3 regions of the Roseateles sp. SL47 genome follow, and region 2 is predicted to be linked to each of the others. Evidence: riboswitches for the same ligand, from Rfam matches in the RefSeq annotation. Region 2 holds a riboswitch; each other region holds the start of a gene.
The links. Region 2 has a riboswitch for cobalamin ahead of OU995_RS19205 (TonB-dependent receptor). Riboswitches for the same ligand answer to the same signal wherever they lie in the genome.

Region 1 (4,208 bases), 1.9 Mb from region 2:
AGCGGGGCCTTTTTCATGCCCGCTCCACTCGATAATCACCCCATGATTCGACTCTTTGTTGGCCTGGGCAATCCCGGCACCGAATACGAAGACACCCGCCACAACGCCGGGTTCTGGTGGATCGACACGCTGGCACGCGGCCTCGGGGCCACGCTGCAGGCGGACCGCAACTACCACGGCCTGGTGGCCCGGGTGAACAACGCGCCGGGCGCGGCCGGTCCCATCTGGCTGCTGCAACCGATGACCTACATGAATCTGTCGGGCAAGTCGGTGGCGGCCTTGGCCCGATTCTTCAAGATCGCCCCCGAGCAGATCCTCGCCATCCATGACGAGCTGGACATCCCCCCGGGCGAGATGAAGTTCAAGCAAGGCGGCGGCAACGGGGGCCACAACGGCTTGAAGGACATGCAGGCGCAACTGGGCTCGCCCAACTTCTGGCGCCTGCGGCTGGGCATCGGTCATCCGGGCCACAAGGCAGAGGTGGCCAACTATGTGCTGCGCAAGCCCCCGCTGGCCGAACGGCAGTTGATCGACGACTGCATCGGCAAGTCCATGGAGGCGCTGCCCTACATGCTGCAAGGCGAGTTGGCCAAGGCGCTCACCAAGATCCATGCCAAACCGCCGCGGCCGAAGCCGCCGCGGCCGGAACCGGGCGCTGGCAAGGAATCTGGCGCTGGCAAGGGCTCGGACACCAGCCAAGCATCAGCGGCTGAGAAGGCATCGGGGGGGGACAAGGCGCTCGGCGCCGCGAGGGGATCCCATACTGGTCAGGCATCGGACGACCATAAGGGCGACCATAAGGGCGACCCCAAGGTCAACAACAAGGGTGACCACATGGCCGGCCACCAGGCCGAAAGCCAGGCTCAAAGCCAAGCCCAGAGCCAAGCCGAAAACCAAGCCGACAGCCAGGCCGAGCACCAGGCCGACCACCGGGGCGACCACCGGGGCGAAAAGCCAGGCCCACACAGCGTCTGACGCCATGCGCCCCACCCGTCTCTTCCTGACCGCCCTGCTGTCCGCAGCCTTGCTGGGCGCACCAGGGGCGGGGTGGGCGCAGGACCGGACCCAACGCTACTACCGCTGCGGCCCCAAAGGCCAGGACTTGCGCGACACCCCCTGCCCGGCCGGTGCGGCTGGCAGCGCGGTTGATCTGCCGGAAGACACGGTCACGCCCGATCAAGTGCGTGCGGCTCGTCAGCGCACTCAGCAGGAAGCCAGAGACCTGGACACGCTGCAGCGGGCCCGGGAGAAATCCGATGCGCAGGCGCGCACGGGGGCGGCGGGCATCAACGGGCTGAGCACCTTGCGGCCCAGCGCTGAACCAGCGTCGCGTCAGGCGCGGGACAAACCCAAGCCCAAGCCGCCGAAGGGGCCGGCAGCGCCGAAGCCCCCAAAGCAGCCGAAGCCGCCCAAAGAGCCCAAAGAGCCCAAAGAGCCCAAAGAGCCTAAGGAGTCTAAAGCCCCCAAGGCACCAAAAGCTCCCAAGACCCAGGAGTCGCAAAACGGGGCTCAGGCGTCCGACCCGCCCAAGCAGTCAGTTGGCGCCAGCAAACCCAAGGCACCCAAGAGCCCAAGGCGACCCAAAAATCCCGAGGCACTGGCGGAGGGCCAAGCACCGTAGCACCCGGTCCCAAGCCTCTACCTCTGCCTCTGCCTCTGCCTCTTCCTATTCCTCTGCCACTGTCCAGCCCCGACCCCCTGCCCGTTAGAATGCGCCTTGTTGGTGCTCGTGCAGGCATTGCGCCTGTGCAGTTAAACGGGAATCAGGAAGCCGATGCTCCATCGGAGCGTCAGCCAACCTGAGCTGTCCCCGCAACGGTAAGTGGCCGCCGGCCCTGCCGATCACAGGCACGCGTTGTGGCCGCCCTTTCTTGATGACGGGGCCTCTGGCCCGACGCGGGTCTGTGCTCAGCCTCCGGCACTGTCTGTCCTCATGTCCACTGGTGCTCGCACTGGGAAGGACGCAGGCATCGCGCCACCAGCCCGGATACCGGCCAACAGGAGGCCAGTTGCGCAAGCGGCTGGCCGTGTCACGGGTGCCTGCGGGGAAGCTGGCGTCCGTATCGCCTGCTGATTGCCTACATGTCCCGCTGTTTCCTGAGCGTCCGGCCCCGCGCCCGCTCGCTGCTTGCGCTTGCCCCTCTCACACTGGGCTGCACGCTGGCCGCTCATGCGCTCGCCGCTGACACGTCTGCTGCAGCTTCTGCGGTAGCCACCTCGGCTGTTTCGACAGCGGCTTCTAATGCGGCTTCTAATGCCGCTTCCTCGGCTGCTTCCACTGCTACTTCAACTGCTGCTTCTACTGCCGCCTCCATTTCGGCTCCCACCGTTGCTACGACAGCAGCTGTTGACGCCACACCGACCGACGTCGCCGCGAACGCCTCCCGCTCCACGAACACCACCTTGCCGCTTGCATCGCCGTCCCACAAGCTCGACGAAGTCACCGTCACCGGCTCCCGAAGCCCCATGCGCCTGGCCGATGTGCTGGGGGACCTGACCCTGATCAGCCGCGCCGACATCGAGAAGCAGGGCTATGGAAGCCTGCCGGATCTGCTGCGCAATGTGGCCGGCATAGAAATGACCCGCAACGGCAGCGCTGGCGCCAACACCAGCCTCTTTGTGCGCGGCGCCGAAACCCGTCACACCGTGGTGTTGATCGACGGCGTACGCATCGACTCCCAATCCACCGGCGGCGCGGACTGGCAGAACATTCCCCTGTCTCAGATCGACCGGGTCGAAGTACTCAAGGGCCCCGCCAGCGCCTTGTATGGCTCCGACGCCATCGGCGGCGTGGTGCAGATCTTCACCCGCCGCGGCAATGGCCGCACGCAGGTGGAACTGGGCATCGGTGCCGGCAACCTGGGCACCAGCCGAGCGGATGCCAGCATCACCGGGGGCACCCGCCAGTTCGACTATGCCGCCACCCTGGCGGTGGACCGCGGCACCGGCTTCAACAACTATGTACGCACCGGCACCAGCAGCTCCAATCCGGACAAGGACGGCTGGCGCAACTACAGCGGCAGCCTGCGGCTGGGCGGACAACTCAGCGCCGACCATCGCCTGGAGGCCGTGGCCTTCAAGAGCCGCACCAACAGCGCTTACGACGCCAGCAAAACGGCGGACGACCGCAACATCACCACCACCGAAGCCGGCCGCCTGGCCTGGACCGGGCAATGGTCGACCGCCCTCTCCACCGAGCTGAGCCTGTCCGAATCCCGTTCCGAGCTTGAAACCAAGCCGACGTCCCTCTACCTCACCCAGACCCGGCTGCGCACCGCCACACTGCAGAGCTTCTACCGGCTGGACGAGCATCAGCAGATCAACGCCCTGCTGGAACGGCGTGAAGACCGTTTGGTCAACGGCAGTCTGGTCCGCCAGGGCAAGGACACCCGCAGCGACAACGCCGTAGGCCTGAGCTATCTGCTCACCGCAGGCGCCGCCAGCCTGCAGGTGCATGGCCGGCATGACGATGACCAGCAGTTCGGCGGCGCCAACACCGGCACGCTGGCGGCGGGTTATCGGTTGGGCGCCGGCTGGCGGGCCACCGCTTCGGCCGGCAACGCCTTCCGCGCGCCCACGCTCTACCAGCGCGGCAGCATCTATGGTCCGGACCTCAGCCAGCCCGGCGTGGAGGCCCTGCGTCCCGAGCGGGCCCACAGCGGGGAACTGGGCCTTCACTGGTCCGACGACCGTTACGACCTCGGCATCACCACCTACCGCAACAAGGTGCGCGACCTGATCGCCTTTGGTGCGGCCGGCACCTGCCCCTCGAGCACCGGCTGTTATGGCAACGTCTCCCGCGCCACGCTGCGTGGCACCAGCCTGAAGGCCGGCGCCCAGCTCGGCATGGTGCATCTCAGCGGACATCTGGATTTCAGCGACCCGACCGACGACAGCACCGGCAACACCCTCATCCGCCGCGCACGCCGCTTCGGCAGCCTGCGGGCCGACACCCAACTGGCCGCATGGACCCTGGGCGCGACCTTGCAGGCGTCCGGTAAGCGCTGGAATGACGCCACCAACAAGACGCGTCTGGGCGGATATGGGCTCGTGAATCTCGACGTGCAACGCAGCATCACCCGGGACTGGCGGGTGCAGTTGAACATCGACAATGCCTTCAACCGCAGCTACCAGACAACCACCTACTACGCCCAGGCGCCACGCACCTGGATGCTGACCCTTCGGTATGCGCCTTCGTTCTGACTTCC
Region 2 (4,208 bases):
AACATCTATCAATTCTGTCTGGCCTTCTTCCTCGGCCTGCTGCTGGGGCTGCTGTATGAACGGGGCCGTTCTTTGCTGCCCTGCATGGCATTACACGCCGCGCTCAACACCAGCGTCTATCTGTTGAGCAGTGGCACCGACACATCGGCTGCAGACGACTCTGCTGGCAGCACGTCTCTCACGTGGCTGGTTGCGCTGTTGCTGGCCGCCGCAGGGGCTTTCGCACTGCAGAAGGTACTGCGCTTGTGGAGCCCGCCCAGGCAGGCTGCTTGAGCGTGCCCGGGCCGGTGCGTCCGTACACGGCGTGAGTCAGAAGCTGCGGCGCAGGGTCAGCCGCAGCGTGCGCGGCTCAGCCGGATGCACATGCCGATCCGCCACCGGCGCCGCTTCCCCCGGCAGTCGAGACTCATAGAAGTATTCGATGTCGTTGACCTTCCGATCCATCAGGTTGAACACGTCCAGCGACACCTCCGTCTTGGGGCCAAAGCGTCGGCTGACACGCAGATTGGTCGTCAGTGACGAGTGGGAGCGTACGCTGTTGTCCTCCACCAGCGCGGCGCTGCCAAGATAGCGCCAGTTCAAGCTGGTGGACCAGGGGCCCAACTCGCTCAGGGTGAATCCCAGAGTGGCCACCTGATCGACCGCATTCGGGATGCGATTGCCGGCAGGGTCGGCATCGGCAAAACGGGCATGCGTCCAGGCGAAGTCCGCGTCAATCAACAGCCAGGGCACCGGCACATAACGGTTGTTCCATTCAATCCCCCGTCGCCGGCTGGGGCGATTGGCCTCGGTCGCGCCTGCGTCCCCCACATAGACAAGCTCTGAATCGAAGTCGAGCTTCCACAGCGCCAGGGAGCTTTGCAAGCCCGGCCACCATTCGCTGCGCAGCCCCAGTTCATAGCCCCGGGCTTTCACCAGTCCCGGTGCGGGATCCACAGCCGCCGTCACGCCGCGGGCATCGTTGCTATGGAATCCGCGCCCCGCGTTCAGAAAGACCTCGGTGCGAGCCCAGGGCCCCAGCACCAGTGAGAATTTCGGAGAGGCCAGCGTCTGGCGCGCACTACCAGCAGCGGCGTCACCAGCAGCGGCGTCACCAGCAGCGGCGTCACCAGCAGCGGCGTCACCGGCGATCGGGGTCACCCGGAACCGCCCCTGGTCCGCCCGGACCCCCACCACCATGCGGGCCCAGGGCGACAGCTCCAGGCTCGTCTGTCCGTAGAGGCCCACAAGCGTCTCGCGGATCCGGTCTTCGCGGGTGACTTCGGTGACCACACGCTCCTCGGTCTGGAACAGGCCCACCCGGGCGCGGTCCTGGCGCACCTGCAGCCCCACTTCGGTCCGGGCTGGCCAGTGGCCCAGCGTGTGGTCCACAGCATGGCTGGCCCGCAGCCCATACACCTGGCGGTCATCCTGCTGGGAAGACTGATCGCCGGTCTCGGGCCGCTCCAGCGCGTAGGTGAAGTTGGAGAACAGGGCCAGTTCATAGTCCATGGCGTAAACCGCCACCTGGCTGCGTTGGCCCTCTTCATCGTGCACCCACTCCGCCGACAGGCTGGTCCGCCGCGTGCGACCTCCATCACTCGGGTCGACAGCATCAAACCGGCCAAACGGACGCCCCTGCCAGGTGCCGGCATCGATAAGGCGCTGCGGCACCTGGTCGGTCGAGCGCCAGTCCGCGTGATAGTCCATCAGGCTGACGCTCCAGCGATCAAGCCCTGCACGGCGGGACAGACTCAGCACGAGGTTGCGCCGATTCAGGTCTTCCGCGAGTGTCCAGGGGCCGTCATTGCGCATCAGCTCCACCGCCCCCAGCCACTGGACACCCGCCCCCAGGTCAGCGGAGCCTGCCGCCAGGCCCCTTCGATAGCCCCCCTCCCCGCCGGCCAGCGAAACCATGGGAGCCTCCATCCGCTGTTGATAGACGATGTCCGCCGACCCGGCCGCTGCGAAGTCACCATTGGGCGCGAAATACGGGCCTTTCCGATAGTCGATGTGATCCACCAGTTCGGGAATCAGGAAGTTCAGATCGGAATATCCCTGCCCATGCGCATGGCTGGGGATGTTGACCGGCACGCCATTCACCGTGGTGGCGAAGTCGGTGCCGTGATCCAGATTGAAACCGCGCAGAAAGTACTGGTTGGCTTTGCCGTCTCCGCTGTGCTGGGTCACCATCAGCCCAGGCACGAACTCCAGAATTTCCCCCGGCCGCAGCGCGGGCCGGCTTTTGAGCAATTCAGCGCGGATGGTCCCCTGGGAGGCCGCATCGGAGCTGCCGATGCCGTTGTCGTAGTGGCGCCCCTGGATTTGCACCGTCTCCAGGCGTTTCTGCACCGTTGTGTCGGCGCTGGAGGTCGCCGGGCTGTCCGCTTCGGGCTCGGCCCAGGCACAGGCGCTGGTGAGGAGCAGGCCGGCCAGCACGCTGGGGCGAATGCGCACGCCATGAGGGGCTTTCGCAGCGTGAGCCCACGGGGAGATCCGTGGCAGTGTCTTCAGTCTCGTCATTCTCATCATTCCTTCCACCTGCGTCCCCGCAGGCGTGTCGGTGCTGATGCTGAGAAATGAGCGCGACCCGGGCTGCGCATGGGGCGCGCAGCCTCGACGGCGCGCCGCACCCCGCAGCATCCGGAGCAGTCGCAGGCCGGTATCCGGGCTCGCGGCTTGAGTCCGTTGCACCCAGGCAATCAGACCCTGCGCCCTGACCTTCCCAGGCCGTGAGGCCCAGTGGCTACCGGTGATGGACACCGATCTGAGGACGCTTTCAACCGCCGACCGTTGCGGGGGCAGCACAGGCATTGCACTACAGCGTGCGCACCTGTTTCCCGTTTAACCCGACCGGCCAGCGGTCAAGCACCTTCGACTGAAAGACGCCGACCGCCCCTTCAAAGGGCACCGTCGGCGGATGCGGAGTGTAAGCGAGCCTTCATCTCCCCCATCCATGGGCCCTGGACAGCAAGACAGGCGACAAGTTCAGCATTTTTCCGATTCCATGGCAGTCAAAACGCCGGGATATTGGGGGGCGCGTATCCACTGAGGTCGACATGACGAGCACCTACACCGCCACAGCCGCCATCACCCCCACCCCGCCCCTGTCAGTGGGCCAATTCATACCCAGCGACACCCCCAGGCCGGGCGTGGGCCTCTGCCTGTCCGGAGGCGGTTCGCGGGCCTGCTGCGCGGCCATGGGACAGCTGCGGGCCCTCTCCCATCTTCAGCTCAACGGGGCAAGCCTCCTGTCCCAGGTAACGGCCCTCTCCTGTGTCTCCGGTGGTTCCTGGCTAGGCGTGCCCTACGCGTTCCTGCCCGCCGACGGCACCAGTGACCGCGATTTCCTGGGGGTTTACAACGCCAACCAGTCCGCCCTGAATCCCATCGATCTTGGCGACATCGCACCGGGCAATGCGGGCTATGCCATGACCTCGGAGATGTTCTCGGTCGAGGGCATCGCACTCACGGCGCTGGAGCTTTATGCCCTGTCCCGCTGGGAGGATCCCGCCAATCCCCTGCCCGCCAACCTCCTGTGGCAGGTGGTGATTGCCAGCCACATTCTTCACCCTCAACAACTGGCCTCCAGTGGCGAGAACTACGCGCCGAACGACACCTTCACGGCGAATGAAGCGTCGCTGGCGCGAATCCGGGAAAACAATCCAGCATTGGCCAACACCACCACCTACACGTTTGCATCCGGGGCTGGACGAACCCAGCGGCCGTTCCTGATCTGCAACATGGGCATGCTCCAGAACCCGAGCGCGGCGGCCGATGCGCCCTTGATTCCCGTGCAGGCGACCGGATTCTTTGGCGGCGTGGTGGGGCACCCCGATGCCACGGATGCCAACGAGCTCCCGGTGGGTGGTGGTGGCATTGAGACCTTCGCGGTGAACTCCATTTTCCTGGGCAGCCGCAACAACCAGGCGTTGGTGGGGCAGAAACGTCCGTGGTCCTTGACCGACATCATGGGTTGCAGCAGCGCTGCGTTCGCCTTCTACGTCCATGAAAAGATCAAGGAATGGCAGAACGATCGAACCAAGTTCCACACGGATCTGGCCCTGCGCAATCCGCATCTGCATCAGTGGATCGATCAACACCTGCCTGCTCGACATCAGGCCCAGGCCAGGCTCCTGGCCAATGGCCACCCCGACCTCGAAGCGGCGTTGCAGGCGTTGTCGTCGCTGGACGACCTGATCCCTGCCTATGATTCGTGGCCGGTCGCT
Region 3 (4,208 bases), 2.4 Mb from region 2:
GCACGCTGCGCGGTCAGGCCGTCCTGCATCGCTTCGGCCAGCACCGCCTGCATGCGGTAGGCCAGGGCCATCAGATCCAGCAGCAGGGCCGGCACATGCAGCCGGCGCAGCAGCCCCAGCAGATCGCCCAGCGGCGTGGTGAGGACCAGCAGCAGCAGGGTGGTGCACAAGGCTGCGGCACGGCTGACAATCATGGCCACCTGAGGCAGCAACTCGGGCGCGAGCCGCCAATGCAGACCGCTGTTCCCAGGAGCCAGCGTCACCAGCATCGTCAGGCAGGAGATGCACAGAAAGCCCAGCGGCGCCAGCGCCACTTTCAGATAGGCCTGCATCGGAACGCCCGCCGCCACCACAGTGAGTGTGGCCATCAGACCCGCGAGCGCGAGGGTGGTCCAAGGGGACGCAGCCAGCCAGGCCGCCGCCATGGCGCCGCCACAGAACAGGGCCTTGGCCGACGGCGCCAGGGGGCGCCACCGGCTGGCATAGGCCAGACGCTCAATGCTCACGGCGACCGTTCTGAGTGGGCGAGGGCATTCCTTCAGCGTCGACATCGGGCCGCCGGTCATGGGCCACGGAGATGCGCAGCTCCGCTGCGGCATCGACCGCATCTGCCGTATTGTCCGTAGCGGTGGCCGTACCCACCACATGGCCAGCAGTGGCAGCCTTTGCCGCCGCCGCACGTGCCCGCGACAGACCCAACCAATAACCGATCACCCCGGCGCCCGCTGCCGCCTGCAACGCAAACAGCAAGGACGCGATTTCATTGCTGGACGGTTCCAGCACCGGGCTGAACCAGGGTTTGTAATCCGGTGCGATCTGCGTGATGGCTTGCTGGGCACGGCTGTCCGCCCCTTCAAACAGCTCCCCTTCCGCGCCGCTGGCATTCGCCGGAGCCTTGCTCACCCACATCAGTGGGAGCGCCGTCAGTGCAAGCACCGCTGCCCACATCGTCCAGGTCGCGACCCGGCTCATTGGGGTGGCCGGCGCCTCGCTCATCGTCTCACTCACGCCATCCGATATCGGTGGGCGGATGCGCTGGCTCATGGTGCCGCCCTCCGCGCATGGGCCAGCACCGGCATGAGCCGCAGCTCACGCGCATTGAATTGCGCCATGGCATTCACGACCAACACCGTCAACAGCCCTTCGGTGATGGCCAGCGGCAGCTGGGTCAGCGCAAAGATGCCGGCGAATTTTTCGAAGGACAGCAGCACACCGCCCACCGGGTCCGGAAATGCCAGCGCCAGTTGCAGCGACGTGGTGACATAGGTGGCGAGGTCCCCCAGGCAGGCCGCCAGGAAGACGCACAGGCTGCGCCCCATCCCCAGCGCACAGCCCAGGCGGAACACACCGTACGCCACAAAGGGCCCCACGATGGCCATCGAAAAAACATTCGCCCCGAGCGTGGTCAAGCCGCCATGCGCCAGCAGCAGGGCCTGGAACAGCAGCACCACAAACCCCACCGGCACCATGGCCGCAGGCCCGAACAGCAGGGCCCCCAACCCCACGCCGGTGGGATGCGAACAACTGCCGGTGACCGAAGGCAGCTTCAGCGCCGACAGCAGGAAGGCAAACGCGGCACTGACGCCGAGCAGCATGCGGTGCTCGGGATGGGCGCGCAGGCGGCGGCCCATGGAGGCCAGGCCCCAGGCCAGAAAGGGTGCGGACGCCACCGTCCACGCAAGCGCATGCTTGAAAGGCAGGAAGCCCTCCATGATGTGCATTCGATACCTCCCGTCGAATGGTTCAAACTCGACACCAATCACGGGAGCTACGGCGGCAACATCAGCAACCACAAGGCCATCAAGGGCGGTGCGGTACCGACAGCGGCTTCCCTCGCCCCGGGGAATGGTGCTGACATCTCGCCATCGGGCCGGTATTCTGGCTCGCCGTCATCCTTGCCTGCGCCTTCCCGTGACATTCACAGTGGCTGGTATGCAGGTTCGTCTGGCTTACAGCAGCGGGGGCTGCACCGGACTGGTGGTGGGGCCTTGCGATCCCACCACGTCACCGGTTTCCCGTTTAACGCTCTTCCCCATCGGAAAGAACGCACCCAAGGCGAGGCGGATGTTAACCGCTTCGGGCGGTGGCGGGCATCTCGATCAACCCGCGACGCGGAATTGCTCGGTCACCGCCGCACCTTCCATGGCCGGGTCCGACACTGACGGCTGGCCGGTCTCGATGTGGCCCGCAAAGCGGCGCAGGAAGTCCGCCTGGCCGCCCACACGCACCGAGACGTCATACCAGTGGGCGCTGGTGGACACCGGAATCCGCAGTACGCTGCTGCTGCGTGACGGCACATTCACCGTCTGCGCCGGGACTTGCCGGTACTTGTTGTGTACCAGGGTGAAGCTGGCAGCCACCGGGCCGGTGTTGGTGAGCGTGAGCACCAGTTCACCGCTGGCCGGCTCGGCGCGGGCTCCCACATCCGGGTTGGGCTGGCCGGCGGCGGCCGCGCGTCGGGCATTGCCTGCCAGGTGGCGATGGAAGCCGTTGGGGCCCATCACCCACAGGTCGTAGGCACCACTGCTGGCCGGCGTGAAGCTGCCGGTGAGCTGCTTGCCCGGTTCCACCGTGTAGCGGCGTGGCAGCTCCGGGAGACGCAGGCGGTCGTACACATGGAACACCGCAGCGGCGCGGCCGGTGTTCTCGAAGTTCAGAGCGACGGTGGAGGCCCCCAGCGCGGCGGCCGGTGCAATCCGGGCGCTGACCTGCAGGTCATAAGGCAGTGGCCGTGCGGGCCGCACACCCGTGGCCTGGCTCGGTGCAACCACGCTGCCGGGAAGGACCGGGGTGGTGGTGCCGGGCAGCGCGCGGGCCCGGTTTGCCAGTGCGATGGTGGTGGGCAGCTTGGAGAAGAATTCGCTGTCCTCCGGGTCGGCGAAGTTGAAGCAGGAGGTCAGGTCACCGGCCACGGCGCGGCGCCAGGCGCTGATGTTGGGCTCCATCACGCCGAAGCGGGCCTCCACAAAGCGCAGGAAGGAGGTGTGGTCCGCCACCTGGGAGTTCACCCAGCCACCCTTGCTCCAGGGTGAGATCACATACATCGGCACACGCGGGCCCATGCCGTAGGGGCGGTGCAGGGTCTGCGGTGCGGAGCCATTCAGAATCTCGTGGTACTCACCGGTCGTGTCCACCGTGGAGGCACCCGCGAGCAGGGCCTTGGCGGGGTCCGCATCCCAGGCCACATACGACGGTGCGGCCGGGGGCGGCACATGGTCGAAGAAGCCGTCGTTTTCATCGAAGTTGACGAACAGCACGGTCTTGCTCCAGACCTCCGGATTGGCGGTCAGCGCATCCAGCACCTTGGCGGTGTAGTCCGCGCCCTGGGCGGGGCTGGACGGGCCGGGATGCTCGGAACCCTCGGCGGTGGCCACGATCCACGACACCTGCGGCAGGCGGTTGTTCAGCACGTCCTCGCGCAGCAGGTCCAGGTCGCGCGTGGAAATGCCGCGGTCTTTCAGGGCCTGTGAATATCCCGGGCGCTGATACCAACCGTCGCGGAAGACCTTGAAGCCGGCCAGCGAGTTGTCCGTGAAGTTGTCGTCCATGTTCTGGTAGACCTGCCAGCTGATGCCGGCGGCCTGCAGACGCTCGGGATAGGTCGTCCAGGTGTAGTCATCGGCGGGATTGGCGTTGAACCAATCGTGGCTGTTGTCGGTGGACGGGCCATTGCCTTTGCGCAGCGGGTCATTGGTGCCGGTCCAGAGAAAGAGCCGGTTGGTGTTGGTGCCCGTCTGTGTGGCGCAGTGGTAGGCGTCGCAGAGCGTGAAGGCATTCGCCAGCGCGTACTGGAAGGGCAGGTCGGCCGACTGGTAATGCCCCATCGAATGGTTCTGCTTGGCGCGCGGCCAGGCATTCATGCGGCCCTGGTCCCAGGCAGCCTGGGCATCGGTCCAGGAGTGGGGCGTGCCGCTCACCCGCATCACCGAAAAGTTCTGGGTGGTGTTGAGGTGGAAGGGCGCAATCGCCGGCACGGCGGTGCCGGCCACGGTGGGTTGCGTCCAGACGGTCTTGCCGACGATGCCGGCGGCCGGTTGATCCGCGACCGGGATCGGGAACGGATCGGCAAAACCACGCACGCCGTTGAGCGTGCCGAAGTAATGGTCAAACGACCGGTTCTCCTGCGTCAGGATGACGATGTGCTCCACATCCCGGATGGTGCCGGTGCGGCGGGCTGCGGGGATGGAGAGGGCGCGTGCAATGGCGGG

Region 1: it holds a riboswitch for cobalamin, as region 2 does, so the genes downstream of both, OU995_RS27085 (TonB-dependent receptor plug domain-containing protein) here and OU995_RS19205 (TonB-dependent receptor) in region 2, are expected to answer to the same signal.
Region 3: it holds a riboswitch for cobalamin, as region 2 does, so the genes downstream of both, OU995_RS01625 (energy-coupling factor ABC transporter permease) here and OU995_RS19205 (TonB-dependent receptor) in region 2, are expected to answer to the same signal.

What each region holds. Positions count from the first base shown of each region.
Region 1 is NZ_CP113068.1:6,293,355-6,297,562, forward strand. Features, by position in the region: partial or broken gene pth (aminoacyl-tRNA hydrolase) at 43-657, shown strand; gene OU995_RS27075 (hypothetical protein) at 980-1,621, shown strand; cobalamin riboswitch at 1,705-2,014, shown strand; gene OU995_RS27080 (hypothetical protein) at 2,169-2,450, opposite strand; gene OU995_RS27085 (TonB-dependent receptor plug domain-containing protein) at 2,467-4,203, shown strand.
Region 2 is NZ_CP113068.1:4,426,040-4,430,247, forward strand. Features, by position in the region: gene OU995_RS19200 (CPBP family intramembrane glutamic endopeptidase) at 1-273, shown strand, start outside; gene OU995_RS19205 (TonB-dependent receptor) at 310-2,502, opposite strand; cobalamin riboswitch at 2,619-2,870, opposite strand; gene OU995_RS19210 (hypothetical protein) at 3,039-4,208, shown strand, end outside.
Region 3 is NZ_CP113068.1:402,213-406,420, reverse strand. Features, by position in the region: gene OU995_RS01635 (CbiQ family ECF transporter T component) at 1-506, opposite strand, end outside; gene OU995_RS01630 (energy-coupling factor ABC transporter substrate-binding protein) at 496-1,044, opposite strand; gene OU995_RS01625 (energy-coupling factor ABC transporter permease) at 1,041-1,721, opposite strand; cobalamin riboswitch at 1,851-2,069, opposite strand; gene OU995_RS01620 (phosphocholine-specific phospholipase C) at 2,100-4,208, opposite strand, start outside.